Mesorhizobium japonicum MAFF 303099: one gene and its partners. Each later gene encodes a partner of the first gene's protein in a complex. Links are inferred from orthologs where the notes say so. Each region holds a gene or a part of one and is shown in the gene's direction. Other genes may lie near its edges. The genes, in order: secY, secG and secA.

What was found.
Region 2: secY (region 1) and secG share a complex: the UniProt entries of both Escherichia coli proteins name them as parts of the sec protein translocase complex. The link is inferred for Mesorhizobium japonicum MAFF 303099 from one-to-one orthologs.
Region 3: the proteins of secY (region 1) and secA are in contact, whole or in part, in a crystal structure (PDB 3DIN), measured with the Thermotoga maritima proteins. The link is inferred for Mesorhizobium japonicum MAFF 303099 from one-to-one orthologs. Residues at the interface, in WP_004081795.1 of Thermotoga maritima: Glu108, Gly109, Glu110, Glu111, Ala236, Glu237, Arg238, Arg239, Ile240, Thr241, Ile242, Gln243, Tyr244, Ala245, Arg246, Arg247, Val248, Thr249, Gly250, Arg251, Arg252, Val253, Tyr254, Gly256, Ala257, Ser258, Thr259, Tyr260, Leu261, Pro262; in WP_004082002.1 of Thermotoga maritima: Glu261, Ala262, Arg263, Lys300, Ala301, Arg302, Thr303, Ile304, Ile305, Leu323, Tyr324, Asp325, Pro326, Val329, Ser330, Tyr333, Ile336, Lys340, Phe345, Val349, Glu363, Phe364, Tyr374, Ser375, Gly376, Gly377, Glu393, Ile395, Thr482, Ser483.

What each region holds. Positions count from the first base shown.
Region 1 is NC_002678.2:211,761-221,342, forward strand. The notes cover bases 6,735-9,558. They hold secY (preprotein translocase subunit SecY), read left to right. Parts: upstream 6,735-7,388; coding sequence 7,389-8,729; downstream 8,730-9,558. Other genes in these bases: rplO (50S ribosomal protein L15), read left to right, coding at 6,735-7,194; MAFF_RS02315 (adenylate kinase), read left to right, coding at 8,726-9,322; rpsM (30S ribosomal protein S13), read left to right, coding at 9,541-9,558. Also shown: rplB (50S ribosomal protein L2), read left to right, coding at 1-302; rpsS (30S ribosomal protein S19), read left to right, coding at 319-597; rplV (50S ribosomal protein L22), read left to right, coding at 600-989; rpsC (30S ribosomal protein S3), read left to right, coding at 989-1,714; rplP (50S ribosomal protein L16), read left to right, coding at 1,742-2,155; rpmC (50S ribosomal protein L29), read left to right, coding at 2,169-2,369; rpsQ (30S ribosomal protein S17), read left to right, coding at 2,381-2,620; rplN (50S ribosomal protein L14), read left to right, coding at 2,705-3,073; rplX (50S ribosomal protein L24), read left to right, coding at 3,086-3,400; rplE (50S ribosomal protein L5), read left to right, coding at 3,393-3,971; rpsN (30S ribosomal protein S14), read left to right, coding at 3,999-4,304; rpsH (30S ribosomal protein S8), read left to right, coding at 4,317-4,715; rplF (50S ribosomal protein L6), read left to right, coding at 4,804-5,337; rplR (50S ribosomal protein L18), read left to right, coding at 5,472-5,831; rpsE (30S ribosomal protein S5), read left to right, coding at 5,913-6,476; rpmD (50S ribosomal protein L30), read left to right, coding at 6,501-6,698; and 2 more genes. UniProt on the Escherichia coli protein: The central subunit of the protein translocation channel SecYEG. Consists of two halves formed by TMs 1-5 and 6-10.
Region 2 is NC_002678.2:472,339-481,849, reverse strand. The notes cover bases 4,332-7,084. They hold secG (preprotein translocase subunit SecG), read left to right. Parts: upstream 4,332-5,352; coding sequence 5,353-5,817; downstream 5,818-7,084. Other genes in these bases: MAFF_RS03590 (L,D-transpeptidase), read left to right, coding at 6,030-7,084; tpiA (triose-phosphate isomerase), read left to right, coding at 4,415-5,185. Also shown: glp (molybdopterin molybdotransferase MoeA), read right to left, coding at 1-71; cyclic pyranopterin monophosphate synthase MoaC, read right to left, coding at 71-553; indole-3-glycerol phosphate synthase TrpC, read right to left, coding at 556-1,368; trpD (anthranilate phosphoribosyltransferase), read right to left, coding at 1,372-2,382; MAFF_RS03605 (SurA N-terminal domain-containing protein), read right to left, coding at 2,379-4,271; more of MAFF_RS03590, read left to right, coding at 7,085-7,151; MAFF_RS03585 (CTP synthase), read left to right, coding at 7,369-9,006; MAFF_RS03580 (DUF1697 domain-containing protein), read left to right, coding at 9,030-9,511. UniProt on the Escherichia coli protein: Subunit of the protein translocation channel SecYEG. Overexpression of some hybrid proteins has been thought to jam the protein secretion apparatus resulting in cell death; while this may be true it also results in FtsH-mediated degradation of SecY.
Region 3 is NC_002678.2:2,791,058-2,801,148, forward strand. What follows is about bases 3,809-7,141. They hold secA (preprotein translocase subunit SecA), read left to right. Parts: upstream 3,809-4,208; coding sequence 4,209-6,941; downstream 6,942-7,141. Other genes in these bases: MAFF_RS14655 (peptidylprolyl isomerase), read right to left, coding at 3,809-3,947; MAFF_RS14665 (lipopolysaccharide biosynthesis protein), read left to right, coding at 7,063-7,141. Also shown: MAFF_RS14640 (caspase family protein), read left to right, coding at 1-931; MAFF_RS14645 (MFS transporter), read right to left, coding at 953-2,170; MAFF_RS14650 (TetR/AcrR family transcriptional regulator), read left to right, coding at 2,364-2,960; more of MAFF_RS14655, read right to left, coding at 3,036-3,808; more of MAFF_RS14665, read left to right, coding at 7,142-8,463; MAFF_RS14670 (GNAT family N-acetyltransferase), read left to right, coding at 8,463-9,743; MAFF_RS14675 (creatininase family protein), read left to right, coding at 9,746-10,091. UniProt on the Escherichia coli protein: Required for protein export, interacts with the SecYEG preprotein conducting channel.

The sequences.
Region 1 (9,582 bases):
CGGGTGAGCAGCGTGTCGTTCACGGCTCCTGCATGGCCACCGTCGGTGCCGTGTCGAACCCCGACCACGGCAACATCAACGACGGCAAGGCCGGCCGCACGGTTTGGCGCGGCAAGCGTCCGCACAATCGCGGCGTGACCATGAACCCGGTCGACCATCCGCACGGCGGTGGTGAAGGCCGCACCTCCGGCGGCCGCCATCCGGTCAGCCCGTGGGGCAAGCCGACCAAGGGCAAGAAGACGCGGTCCAACAAGGCGACCGACAAGTTCATCCTGCGCTCGCGCCATCAGCGCAAGAGCTAAGAAGAGGTAACGCCAAGTGACTCGTTCTATTTGGAAAGGCCCCTTCATCGACGGCTACCTTCTCAAGAAGGTGGACAAGGTTCGTGAAGGTGGTCGCAATGAGGTGATCAAGATGTGGAGCCGTCGCTCCACCATCCTGCCGCAGTTCGTCGGCTTCACCTTCGGTGTCTACAACGGCCAGAAGCATGTTCCCGTTTCGGTGAACGAGGACATGGTCGGTCATAAGTTCGGTGAATTCGCACCGACGCGGACCTATTACGGTCACGGCGCGGATAAGAAGGCGAAGAGGAAATAATCATGGGCAAGGCCAAAGCTCCGCGCAGGCTTGCTGACAACGAAGCGCGCGCCGTGTTGCGCACGATCCGTATCAGCCCGCAGAAGCTGAACCTCGTTGCCGCGCTGATCCGCGGCAAGAAGGTCGCGACAGCGCTTTCCGATCTCGAATTTTCGGCCAAGCGGATTTCCGGCACGGTCAAGAAGACGCTGGAATCGGCGATCGCCAACGCGGAAAACAACCACGACCTCGATGTCGATGCGCTGGTGGTGGCGGAAGCCTATGTCGGCAAGTCGATCGTCATGAAGCGGTTCCACGCTCGTGGCCGTGGTCGCGCCAGCCGTATCGAGAAGCCGTTCTCGCACCTCACGATCGTCGTTCGTGAAGTCGAAGAAAAAGGGGAGGCCGCATAATGGGCCAGAAAGTCAATCCGATCGGTCTTCGCCTCGGCATCAACCGTACCTGGGATTCGCGCTGGTTCGCGAACACCGGGGAGTACGGCAAGCTGCTGCATGAGGACATCAAGATCCGCAAGTATCTTGAGAAGGAACTCAAGCAGGCCGCGATCTCCAAGGTCGTGATCGAGCGCCCGCACAAGAAGTGCCGCGTCACCATCCATGCCGCGCGCCCGGGTCTGATCATCGGCAAGAAGGGCGCCGACATCGAGAAGCTTCGCAAGAAGCTAATGGAGATGACGAAGTCCGAGACGCACCTCAACATCGTCGAAGTGCGCAAGCCGGAGATCGACGCGACCCTGGTCGCCCAGTCGATCGCCCAGCAGCTCGAGCGTCGTATCGCGTTCCGCCGCGCCATGAAGCGCGCCGTGCAGTCGGCGATGCGCCTCGGTGCCGAAGGCATCCGCATCAACTGCTCGGGCCGTCTCGGCGGCGCCGAAATCGCTCGCATGGAGTGGTACCGCGAAGGTCGCGTGCCGCTGCACACGCTGCGCGCCGATGTCGACTACGGCACAGCCGAAGCGAATACGGCTTACGGCATCTGCGGCGTCAAGGTCTGGGTATTCAAGGGCGAGATCCTCGAGCACGATCCGATGGCTTCGGAACGTCGCGCGACCGAGGGTGATGCTGCGCATGGCGGTGGTGGTGATCGCGAACGCGGTCGTCGTCGCGAAAACGCCTGAGACATTTAGGAATTTGGAGTTAGAACGATGCTGCAGCCAAAGCGCACAAAGTTCCGCAAGCAGTTCAAGGGCCGTATCCATGGTACCGCAAAGGGCGGCACCAACCTGGATTTCGGTGGTTTCGGGCTGAAGGCGCTTGAGCCGAACCGCGTCACCGCGCGTGAGATCGAGGCGGCCCGCCGCGCGATCACTCGCGAAATGAAGCGCGCTGGCCGCGTCTGGATCCGCATTTTCCCGGATCTGCCGGTCACGTCGAAGCCGACCGAAGTCCGCATGGGCAAGGGCAAGGGTGCCGTCGACTACTGGGCGGCGCGCGTCAAGCCGGGGCGCATCATGTTCGAGATCGACGGCGTCAGTGAAGAAACCGCCCGTGAGGCGCTGCGTCTCGGCGCGGCCAAGCTCTCGGTCAGGACGCGCTTCGTACAGCGCATCGCAGAATAAGGACGGGCTGATCATGAAAGCCGAAGACATCCGGACCAAGACCCAGGACCAGCTGACCGACGATTTGGCCAGCCTGAAGAAGGAGCAGTTCAACCTGCGCTTCCAGAAGGCCACCGGCCAGCTCGAGAAGACCGCGCGCGTGAGGCAGGTCCGTAAGGACATTGCGCGTATCAAGACCATCGCTGCGGAAAAGTCCGCGGCCAAGAAGGCTTAAGGACGAAAACCATGCCAAAGCGCATTCTGCAGGGCACCGTCGTCAGCGACAAGAACGAAAAGACGGTTGTCGTCAAGGTCGAACGGCGCTTCACGCATCCCGTGATGAAGAAGACCGTGCGCATGACCAAGAAGTACAAGGCGCACGACGAGAACAACGCCCACAAGGTTGGCGATCAGGTGTTCATCCAGGAATCGAAGCCGATTTCCAAGGACAAGCGCTGGATCGTCGTGTCTTCGGACCAAGCCTGACCTCTGGGCGTAAACAACGAATTTTGGACAGACCGGGGAGGGGCTTCGAGCCCGTCCCGTTAGAAAAGAAGAAGGCGGCCAGTCATGATTCAGATGCAAACAAACCTCGACGTGGCGGATAATTCCGGCGCGCGTCGTGTCATGTGCATCAAGGTGCTGGGCGGCTCGAAGCGGAAATACGCTTCCGTGGGCGACATCATCGTGGTGTCCATCAAGGAAGCCATTCCGCGCGGCCGCGTTAAGAAGGGCGATGTGATGAAGGCGGTCGTGGTTCGCACGGCCAAGGACATCCGCCGCCCGGACGGCAGCGTGATCCGTTTCGACAAGAACGCGGCCGTTCTCGTCGACAACAAGAAAGAGCCGATCGGCACGCGTATCTTCGGACCGGTTCCGCGCGAACTCCGCGCCAAGAACCACATGAAGATCATCTCGCTCGCGCCTGAAGTGCTGTAAGGAGCCGGACCAATGCAAAAGATTAGAAAAGGCGACAAGGTCGTCGTGCTGGCCGGCAAGGACAAGGGCCGTTCGGGCGAAGTCCTCTCGGTTCAGCCGAAGGATGACACCGCGCTGGTGCGCGGCGTCAACATGATCCGTCGTCACCAGAAGCAGTCCCAGTCCCAAGAGGGCGGGATCATCACCAAGGAAGCGCCGATCCAGCTGTCGAACATCGCGCTGGCCGACCCCAAGGATGGCAAGCCGACCCGCGTCGGTTTCATCTTCCAGAAGGACGGCAAGAAGGTGCGCGTCGCCAAGCGCTCGGGAGAAGTCATCAATGGCTAAGGCTCAAAGCAAACAGGCGACCGCCACCAACACGCCGCGTCTGAAGCAGGTCTACAACGAGACCATCCGCAAGGCGCTGCAGGAGCAGTTCGGCTACGACAACGACATGCAGGTTCCGCGCCTCGACAAGATCGTGCTGAACATGGGTGTCGGCGAAGCGACCGCCGATTCGAAGAAGCCTTCGGTTGCCGCCGAAGACTTGGCGCTGATCGCCGGCCAGAAGGCCGTCGTCACCCGCGCCCGCAATTCGATCGCGGGCTTCAAGGTCCGCGAGAACATGCCGATCGGCGCCAAGGTCACGCTGCGCAAGGAACGTATGTACGAGTTCCTCGACCGCCTCGTGAACATCGCGCTGCCGCGCGTCCGCGACTTCCGCGGACTGAACCCCAAGAGCTTCGATGGCCGTGGCAACTACGCCATGGGCATCAAGGAGCACATCGTGTTCCCGGAGATCAACTACGACAAGGTTGATCAGATCTGGGGCATGGACGTCATCGTTTGTACGACTGCGAAGACGGACGACGAAGCCCGGGCATTGCTCAAGGCTTTCAACTTCCCCTTCCGCCAGTAACGGCAGCGAGAAAAGGAAAAATCTGAAATGGCAAAGACCAGCTCAGTCGAGAAGAACAACAGGCGCCGCAAGCTTGCCGACCAGTACGGTCCCAAGCGCGCTGCCCTGAAGGCGATCATCATGGATCAGTCCAAGCCGATGGAGGAGCGCTTCCGCGCTCAGCTTAAGCTTGCTGCCCTGCCGCGCAACTCGGCCAAGATCCGCATCCGCAACCGCTGCGAAGTCACCGGCCGTCCGCGTGCCTACTATCGCAAGCTCAAAGTATCGCGCATCGCGCTTCGTGATCTCGGCAACAACGGCCAGATCCCGGGCCTGGTCAAGTCGAGCTGGTAAGGAGGACATAACATGTCATTGAGCGATCCTCTCGGCGATATGCTGACCCGCATCCGCAACGCCTACGGCCGCAAGAAGTCGAGTGTCTCGACGCCGGCCTCGCGTCTGCGCACCCGCGTCCTCGACGTGCTGAAGGCTGAAGGCTATATCCGCGACTACAGCCAGACCGACTTCGACAACGGCAAGTCCGAAATCGAAATCGAGCTGAAGTATTTCGACGGTGCGCCGGTCGTACGCGAAATCGCCCGCGTCTCGAAGCCGGGCCGCCGCGTTTACGTCTCGGCCAAGTCGATCCCGCACGTCGCCAACGGCCTCGGCATCGCCATCCTTTCGACGCCGAAGGGCGTGATGGCCGATCACGAAGCCCGCGAACAGAACGTCGGCGGCGAGATCCTCTGCCAGATCTTCTGATCTGGCAGCTGACCGCAAATTGGAATCCGGTCTTCGGATCGTTCCGAAGACAGAGACCTGAAACAAGAGAAGTGACGAGGACAACAAAATGTCTCGTATTGGAAAGAAACCCGTTTCGCTGCCGCAGGGCGTGACCGCGACCGTCAACGGCCAGACCGTGACGGCGAAGGGCCCCAAGGGCGAGCTGAAGTTCGTGGTGAACGACGAAGTCCTGGTCAAGATGGAAGGCAGCGAGATCGCTGTTCAGCCGCGCGACCAGACCAAGACCGCCCGCTCCAAGTGGGGCATGTCGCGCACGCAGATCGTCAACATCCTGCACGGCGTCAAGGACGGCTTCGAGAAGAAGCTCGAGATCACCGGCGTCGGCTATCGCGCCGCCATGCAGGGCAAGAACCTGCAGCTGGCTCTTGGCTTCAGCCATGACGTCGTCTATGAGACGCCGGCCGGTGTCACCATCGCTGTGCCGAAGCCGACGGAAATCACCGTGACCGGCATCGACAAGCAGCAGGTTGGCCAGGTCGCGGCCGAGATCCGCGAGTATCGCGGTCCGGAGCCCTACAAGGGCAAGGGCGTTCGTTACGCTGGCGAGAAGATCGTCCGCAAGGAAGGCAAGAAGAAGTAGTGGGCTTGACCCGAAAAGCTGCAGGCTTTTTCGGAAGGACCAAGGAAGTGTAACGCCGCGGGGAGCGGCCGCGGGAGGCGTTTTCGCCTACCGCACATGGCGGCCCCCGTTTTTTGAAGGCAAGGAAGACCATCATGGGTACCAAGGAATCCACGCAGCGCCGTGCGCAGCGCGTTCGCCGCCAGATCAGGAAGGTCGCCGGCGAGCGTCCGCGTCTGTCGGTTCACCGCACCTCGAAGAACATCTATGTCCAGGTGATCGACGACGCCAAGGGCCACACCATTGCTGCCGCCTCGACGCTCGAGAAGGACCTCAAGGGTTCGCTCAAGACCGGCGCCGACACCGCCGCCGCCGCCGCGATCGGCAAGCTGATCGCCGAGCGCGCCACCAAGGCCGGCGTCAAGGAAGTCGTCTTCGACCGTGGCCCGTACATCTATCACGGCCGCGTCAAGGCCCTGGCTGAAGCTGCCCGCGAAGGCGGTCTCAGCTTCTAAAAAACTTTCGCCCCCGGTGACCCACAGAGGCGCCGGATCGTATCATCAACCGTGCTTCCGGAAAAAAACAAGGAACAGGATATGGCACAGGAACGTAGGGAAGGCGGCCGCGGCCGCGAGCGCGAAGAGCGCGACGACGGCATGGTGGACAAGCTGGTCCACATCAATCGCGTCGCCAAGGTCGTCAAGGGTGGCCGCCGCTTCGGCTTCGCCGCACTCGTCGTCGTCGGCGACCAGAAGGGCCGCGTCGGCTTCGGTCACGGCAAGGCGCGCGAAGTGCCGGAAGCCATCCGCAAGGCAACCGAATCGGCCAAGCGCGATATGATCTTCGTGCCGCTGCGCTCGGGCCGTACGCTGCATCACGACGTCGAGGGACGTTGGGGCGCTGGACGCGTTCTGCTGCGCGCCGCCAAGCAGGGTACCGGCATCATCGCCGGCGGCCCGATGCGCGCCGTCTTCGAGACGCTCGGCATGCATGACGTGGTCGCCAAGTCGATGGGTTCGTCGAACCCTTACAACATGGTTCGCGCTACGTTCGACGCGCTGAAGAGCCAGATGCATCCCAAGGATGTGGCTGCCGCGCGCGGCATCAAGTATTCGACCCTTCAGGCCCGCCGCGGCACCGCCGTTGCGGCTGAAGAATAGTCGATCTGACCAGGGATTTTGACCATGGCCAAGAAAGCAACCAAGACCATCACCGTTGAGCAGATCGGTTCGCCGATCCGCCGTCCGAAGGAACAGCGCGCGACGCTGGTCGGCCTCGGCCTCAACAAGATGCACAAGCAGCGCACCCTGGAAGATACGCCTTCCGTGCGCGGCATGATCGCCGCCGTTCAGCATCTCGTCCGCGTCGTGGACGAGGGCTGAGCCAAAGCGCAGGAGAACTCAGATGAAACTCAACGATCTGCGTGACAAGGACGGCGCGACGCATTCCAAGAAGCGTCTCGGCCGCGGCATCGGTTCCGGCTCGGGCAAGACCGCCGGTCGCGGTGTCAAGGGCCAGAAGGCACGCTCCGGCGTCGCCATCAACGGCTTCGAGGGTGGCCAGATGCCGCTCTACAGGCGCCTGCCGAAGCGTGGCTTCAACAACATCTTCGCCAAGAGCTTCGTCGTCGTGTCGCTGGCCCGCATCCAGGAAGCCGTCGACGCCAAGAAGCTTGACGCCAAGGCAACCGTGACAGCCGAGGCACTTGTCGCCGCCGGCGTCATCCGCCGCGTCAAGGATGGCGTGCGCGTGCTGTCCGATGGCGAACTGAAGGCCAAGCTTGCCTTCGACGTCGCCGGCGCCTCCAAGGCCGCGATCGAGAAGATCGAAAAGGCCGGCGGCTCGGTCAAGTTGCCGGAAAAGGCAGCTGCCGAGTAACGGCAATTTGAAGCGCGATCGGCGGAAACGGGATCCCTTTTTTGCTCACGATTGTGCTTTGATCTGCTCAATTAAGCGGCCGCGTCAACGCGGCCGCTTGCATGTTTAGAGCCCGGAGCTTATCTCGTGAGCTTCGGTGAAACGCGCCGCCTGACCTCACGGGCCATCAAGCGTTACCAAGCGGAGAATCAGGCATGGCTTCGGCTGCTGAACAACTAGCTTCGAATCTGAATTTCTCGGCCTTCGCCAAGGCGGAGGACCTGAAGAAACGCATCTGGTTCACTATTGGCGCGCTGCTCGTCTACCGCCTCGGCACCTATATCCCGCTTCCCGGAATCAACCCCGACGCCTTCGCCCAGGCCTTCTCCTCGCAGAGCAAGGGCGTGCTCGGCATGTTCAACATGTTCGCCGGCGGCGCCGTGCAGCGCATGGCGATCTTCGCGCTCGGCATCATGCCTTACATCTCGGCCTCCATCATCATGCAGCTGATGACCTCGGTCATTCCGTCGCTGGAATCGCTGAAGAAGGAAGGCGAACAGGGCCGCAAGGTCATCAACCAGTACACGCGCTACGGCACCGTGCTTCTGGCACTGGTGCAGGCCTATGGCATTTCGGTGGGGCTTGAGAACGGCCACGGCATCGTCAATGATCCCGGCATGTTCTTCCGCATCTCGACCGTGGTCACGCTGGTCGGCGGCACCATGTTCCTGATGTGGCTCGGTGAGCAGATCACCGCCCGCGGCATCGGCAACGGCATTTCGCTGATCATCTTCTCAGGTATTGTCGCCGGCCTGCCGCGCGCCATTTCCGGCACGCTGGAGCTTGGCCGCACCGGCGCCCTGTCGACCGGCCTGATCCTGGCGATCATCGTGCTGGCCATCGTCGTCATCGCGCTCATCGTGTTCTTCGAGCGCGCCCAGCGTCGCCTGCTGATCCAGTATCCGAAGCGCCAGGTCGGCAACCGGATGTTCCAGGGCGATACCTCGCATCTGCCGCTGAAGCTCAACACGTCCGGCGTCATCCCGCCGATCTTTGCTTCGTCGCTGCTCCTGCTGCCGGCCACTATCGCCGGCTTCTCGCAGACCACCAACATGCCCGCCTGGGCGAGCACCATCCTGGCCTCGCTCGGCCACGGCCAGCCGCTCTACATGGCATTCTACGCGGCGATGATCGTGTTCTTCGCCTTCTTCTACACAGCGATTGTCTTCAACCCGAAGGACACCGCCGATCAGCTCAAGAAGCATTCGGGCTTCATCCCGGGCTATCGTCCGGGCGAGCGGACCGCCGATTACATCGATTACGTTCTCACCCGCATCACCGTCGTCGGCGCCATTTATCTGGTGCTGGTGTGCCTGCTGCCGGAGTTCCTGATCTCGGCGACTGGCGTACCATTCTACCTCGGTGGCACATCGCTTCTGATCGTGGTCAGTGTCACGCTCGATACGGTTGCGCAGATTCAGGGCCACCTGATCGCGCACCAGTATGAAGGCTTGATCAAGAAGTCGAAGCTGCGCGGGGGGAAGAAAGCCAGATGAGGTTGATTTTGCTTGGGCCGCCAGGGGCGGGCAAGGGGACACAAGCACAAAGACTGGTAGAAAAACACGGCATACCCCAGCTCTCGACGGGAGACATGCTGCGTGCCGCCGTTCAGGCCGGTTCCGAAGTCGGCAAGCGTGCCAAGGCGGTGATGGATGCCGGCGAATTGGTGTCGGACGCCATCGTCAACGCCATCGTCGCCGAGCGAATCGACCAGGCCGATTGCGCCAAGGGATTCATCCTCGACGGCTACCCGCGCACGCTGGTGCAGGCAGATGCGGTTGAATCGATGCTTTCCGAGCGTGGCATCGGCCTCGACACGGTCATCGAACTGGTTGTCGATGACAGGGCCCTGGTCGGCCGCATTGTCAAACGCGCCGAGGATGCCAAGGCCGCCGGCCAGCCGGTACGCAAGGACGACAATCCCGCAGTGTTCGAAGAGCGCCTGCGCGAGTACTACAAGAAGACCGCTCCGCTGACCGGCTACTATTACGCCAAGGGCAAGCTCAAGACGGTCGACGGCTTGGCCAGCATCGACGCGGTGACCAACGAGATCGAAGCCGTGCTTACGGCGGCCGCCGAGGCGCGGTAAGGGAATTTAAAGATTAGGCTTGACGGGAGCGGCTCGCTGCGGTATGGCGGCCCGTCTTCCTATCAGGTGCGAACTTTGCTTGTCCGCAAGGGCAAGGCAGTCGCTTTGAACTGGAAACTCCCGCAAGGGCCGGCCTCCACCGGACGCGGGGCAACTTTGACAGCGCCAGGCCTGCCTTGTTTGAGAGGTTGGTCGGCCCACATGGAGAAGGAAAGAACATGGCTCGTATAGCCGGCGTCAACATTCCGACCAACAAGCGC
Region 2 (9,511 bases), 260 kb from region 1 along the record:
CTTTCGCCGGCCAGGGGGGCTGCACCATCCAGCAGGCGCTCAAGCGCCTCCGCCACCGGAACCAGCGCCATCAGGCGCCAACCTTATAGTCGCCGGATTTGCCGCCGGTCTTTTCGACCAGGCGGATGCCGGAGATGAGCATGGCGCGGTCGACCGCCTTGGCCATGTCGTAAATGGTCAGGCAGGCGACCGATGCTGCGGTCAGCGCCTCCATCTCAACGCCCGTCTTGCCGGTGACACGCGCCAACGCGGTGACTTTCAGGCCGGGCAGCGCATGGTCGGGCTCGATGTCTACTGAAATCTTGGTCAAGAGCAGCGGATGGCAGAGCGGGATCAATTCATGCGTCTTCTTCGCCGCCATGATGCCGGCGATGCGGGCAGTGCCCAGCACATCGCCCTTCTTGGCGTTGCCGGCGAGGATGGTCTTCAGCGTCTCGGGCTGCATCGAGACGAACCCTTCTGCGATCGCCGTGCGCGTCGTCTCTTCCTTGTCGCCGACATCGACCATATTGGCCTCGCCCTGCGCGCCGAGATGGGTGAGGGCTGATGTCATCGTCAGACGACCTCGGCCAGCGCCTTGCCCGTCAGCAGAATGCGGGTCGCCGCGGTGACATCCTCCTGCCGCATCAGGCTCTCGCCGACAAGGAAGGTGCCGATGTCCTTCTTCTGCAGCCTGAGGCAATCGTCATGTGTGAAGATGCCGCTCTCACTGACCAGCAAGCGGTCGGCCGGCACCATCGTTGCCAGCCGCTCGGAGGTTTCGAGGCTGGTCTCGAACGTTCTCAGATTGCGGTTGTTTATGCCGATCAGCCGCGACGACAGCTTTAGCGCTCGTTGCGTCTCGGCTTCGTCATGTACCTCGATCAGCGCATCCATGCCGAGTTCGAATGCGGTCGCTTCCAATGCGCTCGCCAGCGCATCGTCGACGCTGGCCATGATGATCAGGATAGCATCCGCGCCCCAGGCGCGCGCCTCATAGACCTGATAGGGATCGAACAGGAAATCCTTGCGCAGGGCGGGCAGGGCGACGGCTGCCCTTGCCTTGGTGAGGAATTCCGGCGCGCCCTGGAAGGACGGCGCATCGGTCAATACCGAAAGACAGGCGGCGCCGCCTTTCTCATAGGCCTGCGCCAGTGCCGGCGGATCGAAATCGGCACGGATCAGGCCTTTGGAGGGGCTCGCCTTCTTGATTTCGGCGATCAGGGCGAAGCGGCCTGATCTGCGCTTTGCCTCCAGGGCTGCAAGAAAGCCGCGTGGTGCGTCGGCGTCCTTCGCCCGCGCCTTGATCTCGGCCAGCGGCACGTGTGCCTTGGCGGCGGCGATCTCGTCGCGCTTGTAGGCCTCGATCTTGCGCAGAATGTCAGACACGGTTCACCCGTTCGAAATTTCGACCAGCCGGTCGAGCACCTGCAACGCCCGGCCGCTGTCTATGGCTTGCGCTGCGAGCGCGATGCCGTCGCCGAGCGTCGTCGCCTTGCCCGCGATCACCAGCCCGGCGCCGGCATTCATCAGCACGGTGTCGCGATAGGCGCCGGCAGCGCCGTCCAGCATGTCGCGCAAGGCGTTGGCGTTGTAGGCGGCGTCGCCGCCGCGCAGCTCGTCCTTGGTGTGGCGCTTCAGTCCGACCTCTTCCGGGGTCAGCGTGAAGCTGCGGATCTCACCGCCGATCAGTTCCGCCACCTGGGTCTCGCCGGTGGTGGTGATTTCGTCATAGCCGTCGCCATGGACGACCCAGGCATGCTCGGTGCCCAGCGCCTTCAATGTCTCGGCCACGGGCAAGATCCATTCCGGCAGGAACACACCGACCATCTGCCTGACGACGCCAGCCGGATTGGAGAGGGGCCCGAGCAGGTTGAAGATGGTCCGGGTGCCGAGCTCGACGCGAGTCGGGCCGACATGCTTCATAGCCGGATGGTGCGCCGGCGCGAACATGAAGCCGACGCCGGCTTCGTGGATGCAACGGCCGATCGCGTCCGGCGGAATGTCTATCTTGACCCCAAGCGCGATCAGGACATCGGCCGCGCCGGTCAGCGACGACAGGCCGCGATTGCCGTGCTTGGCGACCGGCACGCCGGCGGCGGCGATGACGAAGGCCGAGCCCGTCGAAATGTTGACGCTGTGGGAATTGTCGCCGCCCGTGCCGACGATATCGATGGCACCCGCGGGCGCCTCAACGCGCAGCATCTTGGCCCGCATCGTGGCGACAGCGCCCGAAATCTCGCTCACTGTCTCACCGCGTACGCGAAGCGCCATCAGGAAACCACCGATCTGCCCAGGGGTCGCGTCGCCCGACATGATTATGTCGAAGGCCTCGCGCGCTTCCTCGAAGGAAAGCGCGGTGCCGGCCGCCACCTTGGCGATATGGGTTTTCAACGCGCTCATCTTGTCGCGGCTTGGGCAACGGCGGCCTGGTCGATGCGGACGTCGTACTGCGTCTGCAACTGCGCCACCAATTGGTCGAGCAGATCGTCCGACATGCCGGAAGTGAAGGATTTCTGCGCGTCTTCCGGCACCGAGCTGGCATCGGCTCCGGCGGGCTCGAACACTTCGGCGACCTTGAACAGGATCTGTCCGTCACCGGTGGGCGAGGGGATCAAACCGGTGCCGCCTTCGCCGACGCCGAACATCACGGCAGCACCCTCCTTGCCGAAATCGGCATCGTCGGCCTCGCGCTTCAGGCCGCGCTTGGTCTGCTTCTCCAGCTTGAGATCACCGGCGATGACATCGAGCGTGGCGCCTGCCTTGAGCCGCTTGTCGAGCTCGCTTGCCTTGGCGGCAAGCCGCTTGGTGGTCTCAGCAGCAGTCCAGTCGGCGACGACTTTCTGGCGGACCTCGTCCAGCGTCCGGTCGCGAGCCGGCGTGATCGAAGCAACCTCATAGAAGATGAAGCCGTTGTCGGCCGTGGTCAGCGCTTCGTTTTCGGTTTTGGGTTCGGCATCAAAGACCGCCTTGATCAGCGCCGGCGATTCCGGCAGGTCCTTGACGATGGAGCCGTCCGGCCTGAGGCCGCTGCGGTCGATGGCGTCGATGGTGACGTCCTTCAGCTTCAGCTTGGCAGCCGCGTCGGCCAGCGAACTGCCGGAGGCGCGGGTGTCTTCGTAATTGTCGTGCACATCCAAAAGGATGCGGCTTGCCTCGCCCAACGCCAGGTCCTTGCGGATCTGGTCGGACACTTCGGCGAGCGGCTTCACCACCTCGGGTTTGATCTCGGTGACGCGCAGCAGCACCGGGCCGAAGGCGCCCTGAACGACCTGGCTGACTTCATTGGCGTTGAGCGCAAAGGCGGCATCGGCAACCGCCTTGTCGGCGATCTTGTCCTTGGCCAACGTGCCAAGCAGCGTGTCGGCCGGGGTCTTGCCTTCGGCTGTCACAAGCTTTTCGAAGGTGGCGCCGGCCTTGAGCGAATCGAGTGCGGCCTTGGCCGCATCCGGTGTCTTGAACACAAGCTGCTCGATCGTGCGCATTTCGGGCGTGGTGTAGCGCGTCTTGTTCTTGTTGTAGTCGTCGCTGACCTGTTGCTCGGTGACGGCGGTCGGATCCATGATGTCCACCGGCTCGAGGCGGACATAGGAGAATTTGCGGTACTCAGGTGCCGCGTAGGTTTTCTTGTTGGCCTCGAAATAGGCCTGAAGCACGCTGTCGCTCGGTGCTTCGATGGGCTCGACGAGCTTCTTCGGCAACAGCAGGTAGTCAACGGTGCGGTCCTCGCCGCGATAGAGCGCGACCGCCTTGAAGAAAGCGTCCGGCGCCTTGAGGCCGTCCGAGACCGCCTCGACGATCTGCTGGCGCACCGCCACCTGGGCGCGGTTCTTCAGGTAATCTTCGGGCCGCATGCCGACCTGGCGCAGCATGTATTCGAATGTTCTCCTGTCGAACTCGCCGCCTGGGCCCTTGAACGCCGGGTCCTCGCGCGTCAGCTCGGCCAGCCGGTCCTTGGACAGGCCGAGCCCAAGCTTGCGAGCCTGTTCGTCGAGAACGGCGCCGGAGACAAGCTGAGCCAGAACCTGGTTGTCGATGCCGAGCGCCTTTGCCTGTTCGTGGGTGAGGCGCTGACCGAACTGCTGCGACATGACGGCGAGCTGGCGATCATAGGCGAGGCGGTATTCGTTGATCGATACCTTGGTGCCGCCCGCTATTATCACCGAATCGTGGCCGGCAAAGCCGCCCATCAGCCGACCGGAGATGCCCCAGGCGGCGAAACTGACCACCAGCAGCGACAGCAATGTCTTCGCGACCCATGTACCCGCCGCGCTTCTCAATATACCAAGCATCGTTACTTCCGATTTATGCGCATTTTCGCGTGCGCCGAGTCTGAAACAAGCGCAATAGCGCCCTTCCGGCCTACTGTCGATTGCTTTGTGGCCTGATTTTGGTAGTGAGGGCCAGAGCTTGATATCGCCCGGAGAAGCAGACCATGACGCCAGGAATTCGCCCGCTTGTCGCCGGCAACTGGAAAATGAACGGCACCAGCGCTTCGCTGAACGAGCTCAGGATGATCGGCAACGGGTTCATGAGCGGGCTCGACGCGGAGACCGAGGCGCTGGTCTGCGTTCCCGCGACGCTGCTTTCCCATGCAGCCGAGATTCTGTCGCGCACGCCGGTCCATGCGGGCGGCGAGGATTGCCACACCAAGGAAAGCGGCGCCTACACCGGCTGTATCTCGGCGGAAATGCTGAAGGACGCCGGCGCGAGCCATGTTATTGTCGGCCATTCCGAATGCCGCGAACAACGCGGCGAGGACGATGCGACGGTCCAGGCCAAGGCCGCCGCCGCATGGCGCGCCGGGCTCGTGGCCATCATTTGCATCGGCGAGACGCAGCAGCAGCGTGAGGCGGGCGCCACGCTCGAGGTGCTGTCGCGCCAGGTCGCAGGTTCGGTGCCGCCGAGTGCCACGCCATCCAACACCGTCATTGCCTATGAGCCGGTGTGGGCGATCGGCACCGGCCTGACGCCGACCGCGGCCGATGTGGCCGAAGCGCATGCGCATATCCGCGAAAGGCTGTCGGAGAAACTTGGTGCCTCTGCCGCCAAGACGCGCATTCTCTACGGTGGCTCGGTCAAGCCGTCCAACGCGGTGGAACTGCTGGGCGTCAGGAATGTCGATGGCGCGCTGGTTGGCGGCGCCAGCCTGAAAGCGGCCGATTTCCTCGGTATCGCCGAGGCCTATCGCAGCATTTCAGGCTGAGATTCACGACGAAAGACGGCGCTCATCCCGTCCAAATTCGTTGCAAAGGGCGCGTTGCTTCCCATATTCCGGCCACGGGCTTGGAAATGCCGTGAAAGCATTGTATTGAGCCGCCTCCAATTCACCGGTCGTGCCCGCGGCCGGGCAAGGCCTTGCCAGGATAAACTATGCAAACCGTACTGATCGTCATCCATCTCATGGTCGTGCTCGCCCTCGTCGGCGTGGTGCTGCTGCAACGCTCCGAAGGCGGCGGCCTTGGCATTGGTGGCGGATCTGGCTTCATGACGGCACGTGGCGCCGCCAACGCGCTGACCCGGGCAACGGCGATCCTGGCGGCGGCTTTCTTCGTCACGTCGCTGACCTTGTCGATCATTGCCCGCTACGGCGAAAAGCCGATCGACATTCTCGATCGCGTCCCCGCGACCGGCAAGGGCGTGCTCAACCAGTTGCCTGGTACGACGACCCCGGCACCGGCCGGCAGCACCGCCCCTACGCCGCCGTCGGGCAATGGCGCAGCGACGACGCCTGCGCCGGCAACTCCGGCCACCGCGCCGGCCTCTGGTGCGACGCCGCCGGCAAACAACGGCACCACCAACACCGCGCCCGCTGCACCGCAGGTCCCGAACCAGTAACGTCCATCTGGTCCAAACCGCGACCTGTGATCGTTTGAACACAGTCGCGGCAAATGCTGCGCGATCACGAAGATTCAACGTGCAGCAGCGCGGTCTCGCGCTTGAGACATCCGCGCTTATTCGACTATAGATTGCGCGCGGCATTTTCGGTGTCCTTGGGGGACGCCGGGCGACGCCGTGGGCAACAAGCATTGAACGATCGGATCTTCGCCATGCAGCTTCGCAGCTTCATTTTCTTGGGACTTTGCGCCGTACTCGGCCTGGGTTCCCCGGCTTTCGCCGGCGTGCCGGCCAATTTGGCCGCCAATCAGTCGGTCGACAAAACCGACGCCATCAACGTCGCAGTCAAGAGCGATGCGGCGCAGTTGAGGCTTCTCAAGAAGAAGAAAAACCCGACACCGGACGATCTCGCCCAGATCAAGAAAATCGAGGCCAAGATCGTTGCCGACAAGGAAGACGCCAAGGCCAAGGCGCTCGAAGCCAGGAAGCTGGCGATGCGCGAAGCGGCCAAGGCCAAGGCCGACGCCGAACGGCAGGCCTTCCTGGCCAAGAGGGAGAAGAGCGCTTCTGCAACGGCCGAAGTGGCTGACGCCAAGCCGGCCAAGAAGACCACCAAGGTCATCGAGCCGATCGAACAGATCACACCAATCCAGTCGGCCGAGCCGCTTCCGGCCGAAGCGATGAATGTCGCGCTGACAGGCAACAATGGCGAGCTTCGCAGTGAGGTCATCGGCCAGAAGCAACCGACCGGCGGCCTTTTCGCCGGCCTGTTCGGCGGCACCTCCGGGTCGTCGATCAGCTATCTGCCCGAGACGCGGGCTCTCGACCAGGCTCTCGCCAAGAAGGACGCCAAGAAGCCGTTCAAGGTGAAGCCGGAATTCGTGCCGCAGGATGTGGAATTCACCGGCTATGAGCCGGGCACCATCGTCATCGACACCAGCGCCCGCCGGCTCTATCTCGTCGAATCGTTTTCGACCGCGCGTCGCTACGCCATCGCGGTCGGTCGTGAAGGCCTGCAGTTCAAGGGCACGGTCGCGGTCGGCGACAAGCAGGAATGGCCGCGCTGGATCCCGACCCTCGACATGCAGAAGCGCGAGCCCAAGCATTACGGCCAGTACAAGGACGGCATGCCCGGCGGTGGCCAGAACCCGCTCGGCGCCCGCGCCATCTATCTCTATGACGGCAAGAAGGACACGCATCTGCGCATCCACGGCACCATCGCGCCGCAGTCGATCGGAACCAGCGCTTCCAATGGCTGCTTCCGCATGATCAACGAGCACGTCATGGATCTCTACAGCCGCGTCAGGGTCGGCACCAAAGTCGTCATCATCTGACGGTTCCATCATCCTGCCGAAAGGGCCGGCTCAGCCGGCCCTTTTGTTTTGCCTCGTTCACGACCAAGCCTGTTCGGTCGTGATCCCTGGACAAACGGAAATCGGTTGTCCGAGAAAACCGGGTTCCACTCTTCGGGATCAAGGTCCGACGCCTTCTTGGGAAAAAACCTTCGCGGTGGTTTTTTCTCTGGCGGAATCAATCCAGCCGCGTTAAGCGATGACTCCCATGGCGCGATATGTATTCATCACAGGCGGCGTGGTTTCCTCACTTGGAAAAGGCATAGCCGCAGCGGCCCTTGGGGCTCTCCTGCAGGCGCGAGGTTATCGCGCACGCATCAAAAAACTCGACCCGTATCTCAATGTCGATCCGGGCACGATGTCGCCGTACCAGCATGGCGAGGTGTTCGTCACCGATGACGGTGCGGAGACCGATCTCGATCTTGGCCATTACGAGCGCTTCACCGGCCGCTCGGCCAATCAGCAAGACAACATCACCACCGGCCGCATTTACAAAAACATCATCGAGCGTGAGCGGCGCGGCGACTATCTCGGCGCGACCGTTCAGGTCATTCCGCATGTCACCGACGAGATCAAGAATTTCGTCCTCAACGGCAATGACGACTACGATTTCGTGCTGTGCGAGATCGGCGGCACGGTCGGCGACATCGAGGCCATGCCGTTCCTCGAGGCGATCCGCCAGCTCGGCAACGATCTGCCGCGCAACAATGCCGTCTACGTGCATCTGACCCTGATGCCCTACATCCCGACGGCGGGTGAACTGAAGACCAAGCCGACCCAGCATTCGGTCAAGGAACTGCGCGGCATCGGCATCGCGCCCGACATCCTGCTGGTCCGTGCGGACCGCGCCATTCCCAAGGAAGAGCGCAGAAAGCTGTCGCTGTTCTGCAATGTCAGGGAAAGCGCCGTCATCCAGGCGCTCGATGTGCCGCACATCTACGACGTGCCGATGGCCTACCACAAGGAAGGGCTCGATTCGGAGGTGCTGGCTGCCTTCGGCATCGATCCGGCGCCTAAGCCGCGCATGGAGCCCTGGCAGAAAGTGTCGGACCGCATCCACAGCCCGGAAGGCGAGGTGACCATCGCCATCGTCGGCAAATACACCGGCCTCAAGGATGCCTACAAATCGCTGATCGAAGCGCTTTCGCATGGCGGCCTGGCCAATCACGTCAAGGTCAAGCTCGACTGGATCGAATCGGAGATCTTCGAGAAGGAGGATCCGACGCCGTGGCTGGAAAAGGTGCATGGCATCCTGGTTCCGGGCGGCTTTGGCGAACGCGGCTCCGAAGGCAAGATCCTGGCGGCGAAATTCGCGCGCGAGCGCAAGGTGCCGTATTTCGGCATCTGCTTCGGCATGCAGATGGCCTGCATCGAGGCGGCGCGGTCGCTGGCTGGCGTCGAGCATGCCTCCTCGACCGAGTTCGGCCCGACCGAGGAGCCCGTTGTCGGCCTAATGACCGAATGGCTGAAGGGCAACATGCTGGAGAAGCGGCGTGAGACCGGCGACCTCGGTGGCACAATGCGTCTCGGTGCCTATCAGGCGGACCTCGCCAAGGGCTCCAAGATCGCCGAGATCTATGGCGATACGCAGATTTCCGAGCGCCACCGCCACCGCTACGAGGTCAATATCGACTACAAGGAGCGGCTGGAGGATTGCGGCCTGGTGTTTGCCGGCATGTCGCCCGATGGCGTGCTGCCGGAGACGGTCGAATATCCCGACCATCCGTGGTTCATCGGCGTGCAGTATCATCCCGAGCTGAAGAGCCGGCCACTCGATCCGCATCCGCTGTTCGCCAGCTTCATCGAAGCGGCTGTGGAGCAGTCTCGCCTGGTGTAGGCAACCGCCGGGCGGGGCCTCTCATGCAGACCTATGTCGCGCTCCTCTACAGCATCATCCTGGGCGAGGGGCGCCGGGTCGTCATGGCGGACCTCAAGGCGATGGCGGAAGGCCTCGGTTTGAAGAATGTGCGCACCTTGGTGGCGACGGGAAATCTGGTCTTCGAAGCGCGAGCGACCGATATCGGCAAGCTGGAACAGCGGCTGGAAACGGCCTTCGAAAAAACCTTCGGCCGTCATGTCGACATCATCGTGCGCACTGCCGAGGAATGGCTGAAACTTGCCGCCGGCAATCCGTTTCCGGCCGATTCAGCTGAAGCAGGCGATCAGGTGGCGGTGCGGGTGATGCGCAAACCCGCGCCCGTGGAGGACGTCGCGGCGCTGCAAGCCTATGCCGCCGAGGACGAGAAGGTATTGCCTTGCGCCGGCGATATCTGGGTCGTCTTTTCGCGCGAGAGGCCAACGTCACGGCTGCTCGCGACAATGAACCACAAACGCCTCGGCAT
Region 3 (10,091 bases), 2.6 Mb from region 1 along the record:
GCAGGTCGACGGGCGCAACTACATCGTGCCGGTCGACGCGAAGCTTGACATGCCGGTGAAACTGCAGCTCGAAGCGGTACCGATCGACGAAGTCCTCGACATCATGGAACAGCAGACCAAGGTCAGCCTGGTGTTTCTCGATGCCTGCCGCAACAATCCGTTTGCCCGCAGTCTAAGCCGCACCGCCACGACGCGCTCGGCGACCGCGCTCGCCGGTCTCGCGCAGTTCGATTCGACGCGCGGCTCCTTCATCGCCTTCTCGACCGCGCCAGGCGCGGTCGCCATGGACGGCACCGGGCGCAACTCGCCCTTTGCATCAGCCCTTTTGCGGCACATCGCCGAACCCGGCCAGAGCATCAACGACATGATGATCGCGGTGCGCCGCGACGTCGTTTCGCAAACCCGCGAAGGCCAGCGCCCCTGGGAGCAGGGCTCACTGCTCGAACGTTTCGAGTTCGTCCCGGGTGACGGGCCAGCCCCGAAGCCCAAGCCGGCGGCCGAGCCGGCGTCGGCCCCACGGGTCGCGGCGCTGGAGCGCTCCGTGGGCGATGACAAGGCTTCGATCGAACAGTTCCTGCGCCGGGATTATCTGGCGCCCGACACCAGGACGATGGCCGAAACGGTCAAGCGGATCTACGGCTCGTCGGCCACTATTTTCGGTACACGCTACGACGCCGATGCCATCGTCAAGGTGAAGACCGACTGGTTCGCGCAATGGGCTTCGTGGTCGCTCGGGCTGGAACCCGGCAGCCTGGAGATCACGCCGCATGGCGAGGACCGCACTGAGGCCGCCTTTGCCATGCGCTACGACTACGTACCGAAGGACAAGTCGGCGGCACGGCTGACCGGCAAGGCGCGCGTCACGCTTGGGCTGGTCAAGGCCGCGGAGGGATGGCGCATCGAATCCGAAACCTCGCAGGCGATGCAATGATGCGCTGGCCCGGGCGCGAATTCACGCCCTTTGGCGCGACATGAATTCGGTGGCGAAACAAAGCAGTGCCGCAACCGGCAGCGCCAGGCCGATCCAGGACACCAGTGGCCAGCCGTCTTGCGCATAGGCCCAACCGCCGACACCCGAGCCGATGGCGCCAGCGATGAAGAACGTCGCCATGTAGAGCCCGTTCAGACGGCTGCGATGGGCGGCGCCGAGCGCGAACAGGTCGCGATAGCCGAGGACAAGGTTGGTCTGCACGCCGAAGTCGAGGACGATGGCTGCGGCAACCAGCAGCGCCAGCGAAAGCGTCGAACCGCTGGGGGCGATATGGGTTACGAGAAAGGCGACGGCGACGCACAGCATGGCAAAGGCTGTCGCCGGGCGGCTCCATCCGCGGTCGGCAACCCTTCCGGCGAGCGGCGCGGCGATAGCGCCGGCGACACCGGCCAAGGCGAACAGGCCGATGCCGCGCTGCGTCAAGCCGAAATCGGGTCCGGCCAGCAGCAGCGGTGTCGTCGTCCAGAACAGGCTGAAGGCCGCGAACAGGAACGCCTGATAGAGAGCCCGCCGCCGCAGGACCGGCGTCGAGCGCGCAATCTGCACCATGGACGCCAACAGTGCGCCATAGCTCAGACGCGCCGTCGGCACGCGCCTGGGCAGCGCGAACCGCAGCACCACGGTCAGCAGGATCATAACGGCGCAAGAGGTGAAGTAGACCACATGCCAGGACGACAGCGCGGTGATGAAACTGGAAAACGGCCGTGACAGCATTATGCCCAGCAACAATCCCACCGACACATTGCCGACCACGCGGCCACGCCTGGCCTCCGGCGCCAGATGCGCCGCATAGGGGATAAGGGTCTGCACCGCGACCGAGCCAAGGCCGACAAACAGCATCGCGGCCAGAAAAAACGCCGGCTGCGTTGAAATCGCCGCGCCCAATAAGGCGAGCGTCGCAACGGCGAGTATGCCAAGCACGAGCCTGCGGTTCTCGATCAGGTCGCCAAGCGGCACGATGAACAGCAGGCCCACCCCGTAGCCGATCTGCGCCATCGTAACGATCAGGCCCGCCGCATGTGGCGGCAGGCCAAGTTCGGCGCCAATCGGGCCAATCAATGGCTGTGCGTAATAGATATTGGCAACGATCAGCCCGCAGGCGGCAGCCAGCAAGAAGGTCATCCAATTCGAAATTGTCGTCTCGGCGGATGCGGAGCCGGATGCGGTAATGGTGGTCATGATGATGTCCATCGGAACGAAACGTTCCGTTGAATAGAACGAGCCGTTCCGTTTCGTCAAGCGATGATGTATGAGCATCTCTTGGCATCGGTGTATTTTGCGGCCAAATGGCTTCGTTTGGTCCGCAAAAGACAAACGGTTGCCGGCGGGTTGTTTCAGCCGAAACGAGAAACCGCTTCAGGAGGAACGGCTCATGGGCGAAATCGCCGATCCGGCACGCAAATCGATTGGCGCCAGGCGCAATCCCGACAGCGCCGAAGCCATTCTGGAGGCTGCCGAAGCCGTGCTGATCGAGGCCGGCTATGCCGGTTTCTCGATCGAGGCGGTGGCGCGCCGCGCCCGTGCCGGCAAGCCGACCATTTACCGCTGGTGGCCTAGCAAGGCGGCGCTGCTGCTCGAAGTCTACCAGCGCCAGAAGCGCGTCGACATTCCCGATACGGGAAGCCTGGAGGAGGATCTCGTCGGCTTCCTGGTCAATCTGTTCGCGCATTGGCGCGAGACATCGTCGGGCAGCGTCTTCCGGTCGCTGATCGCCGAGGCACAGTCGGATGAAACCGCGGCGGCGGCCCTGGCGGGCTATGCCGGAGCGCGCCGCACCCACACCGGCCAGATCATCGAGCGCGCCAAGGCGCGGGGCGAGATCGCCGGCGATATTGATCCGGGCGTGGTTGCCGATATCATCGCTTCCTACGCCTGGCGGCATCTCCTGACCAACCGGCTCGATGAACCCAAGGCCACGATACGCAAAATGGTCCGCTATCTCCTGCAAGGCATAGCAGCCGGCAGATAACGGCATGGCGGTCAACAAAAAAAAGGGCGCGGCAACCCTTGGCTGCCGCGCCCTTTTTGAAAAGATCGTTCAGACTTACTTGCCGGCTTCCATCGTATCGACGGCCTGCTTCAGCTTGGCGTCGGGGATCTCGACCTTGGCGCCGGCGCGCAACGACTTGACCAGGGCGAAATACTTGTCGCGGATGACCGCCTGCTTGGCCTGGTCCTTGACGTCGTCGAAGGCCGGCGGCTGCTTGGCGCGCTTGTCCTCGAGCTTGATGACATGCCAGCCGAACTGCGTCTGCACCGGCTGCTCGGTGTATTTGCCGACCTCGAGCGCGAAGGCTGCCTTGTCGAACTCCGGCACCATCTGGCCAGGCCCGAACCAGCCTAGGTCGCCGCCATTGGACTTGCCCGAGGGGTCGCTGGTGTGCTCGTTGGCGAGCTTCTGGAAATCACCGCCTCCGTCGAGCTGCTTGATGATCGCCTCGGCCTCTTCCTTCGTCTTCACGAGGATGTGACGGGCATGCACCTCGTTGACCGGCGGCGTGTTGGCGATTTCCTGGTCGTAGCGAGCGCGGATCTCGGCGTCGGTGACCTTGTTGACGACGCCCTTCTCGACCATCTCGCCATGCAGCGCGCGTTGCTGCAGGAAGGCCATGCGGCGCTGGAAGTCGGGATCCTTGTCGAGACCGTCGGTAACGGCCTTGGCGGCCATGACGCGGATCTCGATGGCCGCCGAAAGGGCAGCCGCGCGGCGCTGTTCGGGCGGCAACTGCGCGAATTGCTGCGACAGCTCGCCTTCGGCAAGCACCAGGTCGGCTTCGGTCAGGGGCTGGCCGTTGACCGTGGCGACCACGGCATTCGGGTCGACCGGCGCCGCAGCGGGTGCGGCCGGAGCAGCAGGAGCGGCCTCCTGCGCCATGACGGGCGACAGGCAAAGAGCCGACAGGCCGAAGGCCAGACCAAGGCTGGCAAGCGACGCACGGCGGAACAACAAGGGCATAAGGATGACTCCGGTGAAGGATTGTAAGGAGGGGTGGCTTCCAATCAGCCAGATTGTGGCGGAATTTGGCGCGACCGGCAGGGCCAGCGCGGCGTTGACATCAGTTGAGCCCCCTCTTATCTGTCCAACGACTTTGCGTCCAGAACCGTTTTCCGGGCGCTTTTTGTGTTTGCCCGTATTCAGGCGGTGCGATCACGCGGATTTGATGGGGCCGGCCGGCGCCTGTCTCAAGATTGAGAATTCTATCGAAAGGACCATTGGATGGTCAGTCTCGGCGGTCTCGCCCGTAAGGTTTTCGGTTCCTCCAACGACCGTCGGGTCAAATCGACCCGGCCCCGTGTCGAGGCGATCAACGCCATGGAAAACGAGATGCGGGCGCTCTCCGACACCGAACTCGCGGGGCGTACGGAAAAATTCCGCCAGGACATCGCCAATGGCGCCAGCCTTGACGACCTTCTGGTCCCGGCCTTCGCCACCGCGCGCGAGGCGGCACGCCGCGTACTCGGCATGCGCCCCTTCGACGTCCAGCTGATCGGCGGCATGGTGCTGCACAATGGCGGCATCGCCGAGATGCGCACCGGCGAGGGCAAGACCCTGGTGGCGACACTGCCAGTCTACCTCAACGCACTCGCCGGCAAAGGCGTCCATGTCGTCACCGTCAACGACTATCTCGCCACCCGCGACTCCGAATGGATGGGCCGCGTCTACAAATTCCTCGGCCTCTCGGTCGGCGTCATCGTCCATGGCCTGTCGGACGAGGAGCGCCGCGTCGCCTACGCATCCGACGTCACCTACGCCACCAACAACGAGCTCGGCTTCGACTATCTGCGCGACAACATGAAGTATGAGCGCGCCCAGATGGTGCAGCGCGGCCACAATTACGCGATCGTCGACGAAGTCGATTCCATCCTGGTCGACGAGGCGCGCACGCCGCTGATCATTTCCGGTCCGCTCGAGGACCGTTCGGAAATGTACAACACCATCGACACTTTCATCATCCAGTTGCAGCCGCAGGATTATGAGATCGACGAGAAGCAGAAGACCTCGATCTTCACCGAGGAAGGCACCGAGAAGCTGGAGAACCTGCTGCGCGATGCCGATCTGCTCAAGGGCGAGTCGCTCTACGACGTCGAGAACGTCGCCATCGTCCACCATGTCAACAATGCGCTGAAGGCGCACCGGCTGTTCCAGAAGGACAAGGACTATATCGTCCGCAACGGCGAGATCGTCATCATCGACGAATTCACCGGCCGCATGATGCCCGGCCGCCGCTATTCGGAAGGCTTGCACCAGGCGCTGGAAGCCAAGGAGCATGTGGCGATCCAGCCGGAGAACCAGACGCTCGCCTCCGTCACCTTCCAGAACTACTTCCGCCTCTACAAGAAGCTGTCCGGCATGACCGGCACGGCGCTGACCGAGGCCGAGGAATTCGGCAACATTTACGGTCTCGAAGTCACCGAGATTCCGACCAATCTGCCGGTCATCCGCAAGGACGAGGACGACGAGGTCTACCGGACGGTCGAGGAGAAGTACAAGGCGATCGTCAAGGAGATCCGCGAAGCCAGCGCCAAGGGCCAGCCAACGCTGGTCGGCACCACCTCGATCGAGAAGTCCGAGCAGCTGGCGGATCGCCTGCGCAAGGAAGGTTTCAAGGATTTCGAGGTGCTGAACGCTCGCCACCACGAGCGCGAAGCGGCGATCGTCGCCCAGGCCGGCAAGCCCGGCGCCATCACCATCGCCACCAACATGGCCGGCCGCGGCACCGACATCAAGCTCGGCGGCAATGCCGAGATGCGCATCGCCGACGAACTGGGCGACATGCCTGAGGGCCCCGAGCGCGAGGCGCGCGAGAAGGAAATCATTGCCGACGTCGAGCGCCTGAAGGAAAAGGCGCTGGCCGCCGGCGGCCTCTACGTGCTCGCCACCGAGCGCCATGAATCGCGCCGTATCGACAACCAGTTGCGCGGCCGCTCCGGCCGCCAGGGCGACCCCGGCCGTTCGAAATTCTTCCTGTCGCTGCAGGACGATTTGATGCGCATCTTCGGCTCCGAGCGCATGGACGGCATGCTGCAGAAGCTCGGCCTCAAGGAAGACGAAGCGATCATCCACCCCTGGATCAACAAGGCGCTGGAGAAGGCGCAGAAGAAGGTCGAGGCGCGCAACTTCGACATCCGCAAGAACCTGCTGAAGTATGACGACGTCTCCAACGACCAGCGCAAGGTGGTGTTCGAGCAGCGCATCGAGCTGATGGACGGCGAAGGCCTGTCGGAAACCATTGCCGAGATGCGCGAGGGCGTCATCGACGAGATCGTCGCCAAGGCCATTCCCGAAAACGCCTATGCCGAGCAGTGGGATGTCGCCGGCCTGAAGGCTGAGGTCGCCGAATTCCTCAATCTCGACCTGCCGGTCGAGGACTGGGCCAAGGAAGAGGGCATCGCTGAGGACGACATCCGCGAACGTATCACGCAGGCCGCCGACGCCGCCGCCAAGGAGCGCGCCGAGCGCTTCGGCCCCGAGGTGATGAACTATGTCGAGCGCTCCGTGGTGCTGCAGACGCTCGACCATCTGTGGCGCGAGCACATCGTCAACCTCGACCATCTGCGTTCGGTCGTCGGCTTCCGCGGCTACGCGCAGCGCGATCCGCTGCAGGAGTACAAGGGCGAGGCCTTCGAGCTGTTCCAGGCGATGCTCGGCAATCTGCGCCAGGCCGTCACCGCGCAGCTGATGCGCGTCGAACTGGTCCGCCAGGCCGCCGAAGCCCCGCCTCCGGAAGCGCCCGACATGTTCGGCACGCATATTGACGGCACCACCGGCGAGAACGATTTCGAAGGCGGCGAAACCGCCCTCCTGGTGCGCCAGGAGCAGAACGCCGTCGTCGCCCCCGAAGACCGCGACCCGAACAACCAGGCGACCTGGGGCAAGGTCGGCCGCAACGAAGCCTGCCCCTGCGGCTCCGGCAAGAAATACAAGCACTGCCACGGGGCGTTTGCTTAAGGGCGCCGCTTCCTTCCCCCGTCACTGTACGGGGAGAAGGAAGCTCTCCACCCACGTTTTCTTAATGTGTCTCCGCTACACCAACGCCTGAAAAAGAGGCGGAAAACGGAGAGAGATCGGGGTGCGCTTTTCCGCGGCCACGACTGCCGGGCGGTTCTTGCCGCAGCGTTTGGCGCTGCGCGTGGGGCCACTGCTTGGCCGCATCGACGCCGTGCTGTTCACCGCCGATGAGCGTGGCGAGGCCGGCCGCATGTCGGTCATCGCCTTCTCCATCCGCATCGTCAGCGCCGTCATCGCCTTCATCAGCCAGGTGCTGATGGCGCGCTGGATGGGGTCGTTCGAATACGGCATCTTCGTGCTGGTCTGGGTGACGATGGTGATCGTCGGCAACCTCGCCTGCCTCGGCTTCCACACCTCGGTCATCCGCTTCATCCCCGAATACCGCGAGCGCGGCCTGATGGACGAACTGCGCGGCATCGTCGTGGCCAGCCGCCTGTTCGTGCTGATCGCCTCCACCATCATCGCCGGGCTCGGCGCGCTCGGCGTCTGGCTGGCGGCACCCTGGATCGAAAACTACTACGTCATCCCGTTCATCCTCGGCGTCATCTGCCTGCCGATGATCGCGCTGTCGGACCTGTTGCAGGGCCAGGCCAGGGCGAACAGCTGGGCGCTTTTCGCCCTCTCGCCGACCTACCTGATACGGCCGGTGCTGATCCTGCTGTTCATGGCGCTGATGCTTCTCGCCGGCTACGCGGCCGATGCCAGGACGGCGATCTTCGCCTCGATCGCCGCCACCTATGTCACCACGCTCGCGCAGCTGGTCGGCGTCACCCACCGCATGGAGAGGCAGATCCCGGCCGGGCCGATGAAAGTGCATTTCGCGCAATGGTTCATCGTCTCGCTGCCGATCTTCCTGGTCGAAAGCTTCTTCTTCCTGCTCACCAATGCCGATGTGCTGATGGTCGGCGCCTATATGGATCCCAACGACGTCGCCGTCTATTTCGCCACGGTCAAGACGCTGGCGCTGGTGCATTTCGTCTATTTCGCCGTCAAGGCCGGTGTCGCCCAGCGCTATGCGCAGTTCACCCATGGCGAGCCGGAAAAGCTTGCCGTCTTCGCCCGCGAGACGGTGTCGTGGACCTTCTGGCCCTCGCTGCTGATGGCGCTGCTGGTGCTGGCGCTGGGCAAACCCATGCTGGTGCTGTTCGGCCCCGAATTCACATCGGGCTATCCGCTGCTGTTCCTGCTCGTCTTCGGCGTCGTGGCGCGCGCCGCCGTCGGCCCCTGCGAAAGCCTGCTCACCATGAGCGGCAACCAGAACATCTGCGCCGCCGTCTATGCCATGACACTGGCCTTCAACATCGGCCTTAACGTGGTGCTGATCCCGCGTTTCGGCCTGTGGGGCGCCGCCATGGCCACCGCCTTCGCCATGATCTTCGAGGCCAGCGCGCTGTCCTTCACGGTCTGGCGCAAGCTCGGCATCGTCATGGCGATCTTCGTGCCTGCCAAAGGAGCCGCCTGATGGTCGCCATCCCGTTGCTCGAGGAAACCAGCGGCGGCACCGCCGGCGCCATGGTATCCGGCCTCGCCGGTCTGGCGCGCGATCCCGATCCCGCCCATATCGAAATCCTCGCCAACAACCGGCCGGAGCGCAAGCTTGCCATCTATCCGGCGTCCGCCGGCTTCGACCTGGTCGAGGAACTGGATTATCTGTGCGCCCGCACGATCGAGCCGAACGTCTTCTTCAACCCGCGCTTCCTGGCGCCGGCCATGCCCCGGCTGGAGGATCGCGAGGTGCGCCTGGCGGTGATCCGCGACGGCGACGAATACCGCAACCGGCTGCGCCTGCTGGTGCCGATCTCGGTGGAACGCCCGGTGGTGCCGCTCGGCGTGCCGGTGATGCGCACCTGGTCGAGCCCGTTCGGTCCGCTCGGCACGCCGCTGATCGACCGCGACGATCCGGTCGGCGTCGTCGAGGATTTCTTCTCGATGCTGTCGCGCCCGCATCTCAAGCTGCCGAAAGTCTTCGTGCTGCCCGACATCAGGCTGGACGGTCCGGTGGCGAGCCTGCTCGACACCGTGGCCGAGACGCGTGGCCTGACGCTGGTCACCACCGGCCAGACCCCGCGCCCCGTGCTGGAGAGCGAGCTCGACGGCGACGACTATCTGAAGGCATCCCTGCGTTCGCACCATTATCGCGAGTTCCGCCGCCTGAAGCGGCGTCTTGCCGGCCTCGGCAGGCTGGAGCATGTGGTGGCGCGCGGCCCCGAGGAGATCCGCCACGCCATCGAAAGCTTCCTGACGCTGGAAGCGTCCGGCTGGAAGGGCCGTGAGCGCACCGCCATGGCGATCGACCGCTTCCGCGCCGCCTTTGCCCGCGAGGCCGTGCACCGGCTCGCCGAGCAGGACATGTGCCGCATCCATTCGCTGACGCTTGACGGCCGCACCATCGCCTGCCTGATCGTGTTCGTCGAGGCTGGCGTCGCCTATACCTGGAAGACGGCCTATGACGAGACGCTATCAGCCTATTCGCCCGGCACGCTGCTGATGATCGAGGTCACAAGGCAGCATCTCGACGATCCCAACATCATGATGACCGATTCCTGCGCGGTCCCGGATCATCCGGTGATGAGCCGGCTGTGGGCCGAGCGCAAGCCGATCGGCACGCTGGTGATCGGGTTGACGCCGGATGCCGATCGCCTCGCCCGCCAGGCCGCCTCGCAGCTCCATCTCTACCGCGAGACCCGCAACATGGCTCGCCTGCTGCGCAACCGCATGAAGAGCCTGCTGAGACGGCGGTAGCCATGATCCCGAACCTTCGTGGCCGCCGGCGTCATGCCGAGACCCCCGCCCCCGGACTAATTGCAGGAAATCGGCGGACATCCGGTCCGGTGCAGCGCATCGCCCGGAGGCTGATCGCACGGCATGGTTTCACGTTCGCGGGCATTGTCGTCGGCCTTTGGTTTCTGTCGGGTCTTGCCTCAGCCGCCAACGCGGCCAATGCGTCGGTCTTCCTAGAAGACCAGACCTGGACCGAACTGCGCGACAGGATCAACGCCGGGACGACGACGATCATCGTCCCGATAGGCGGCACCGAACAAAGCGGTCCTGCCATGGCCTTGGGCAAGCACAATGTACGGGTCAAGTTCC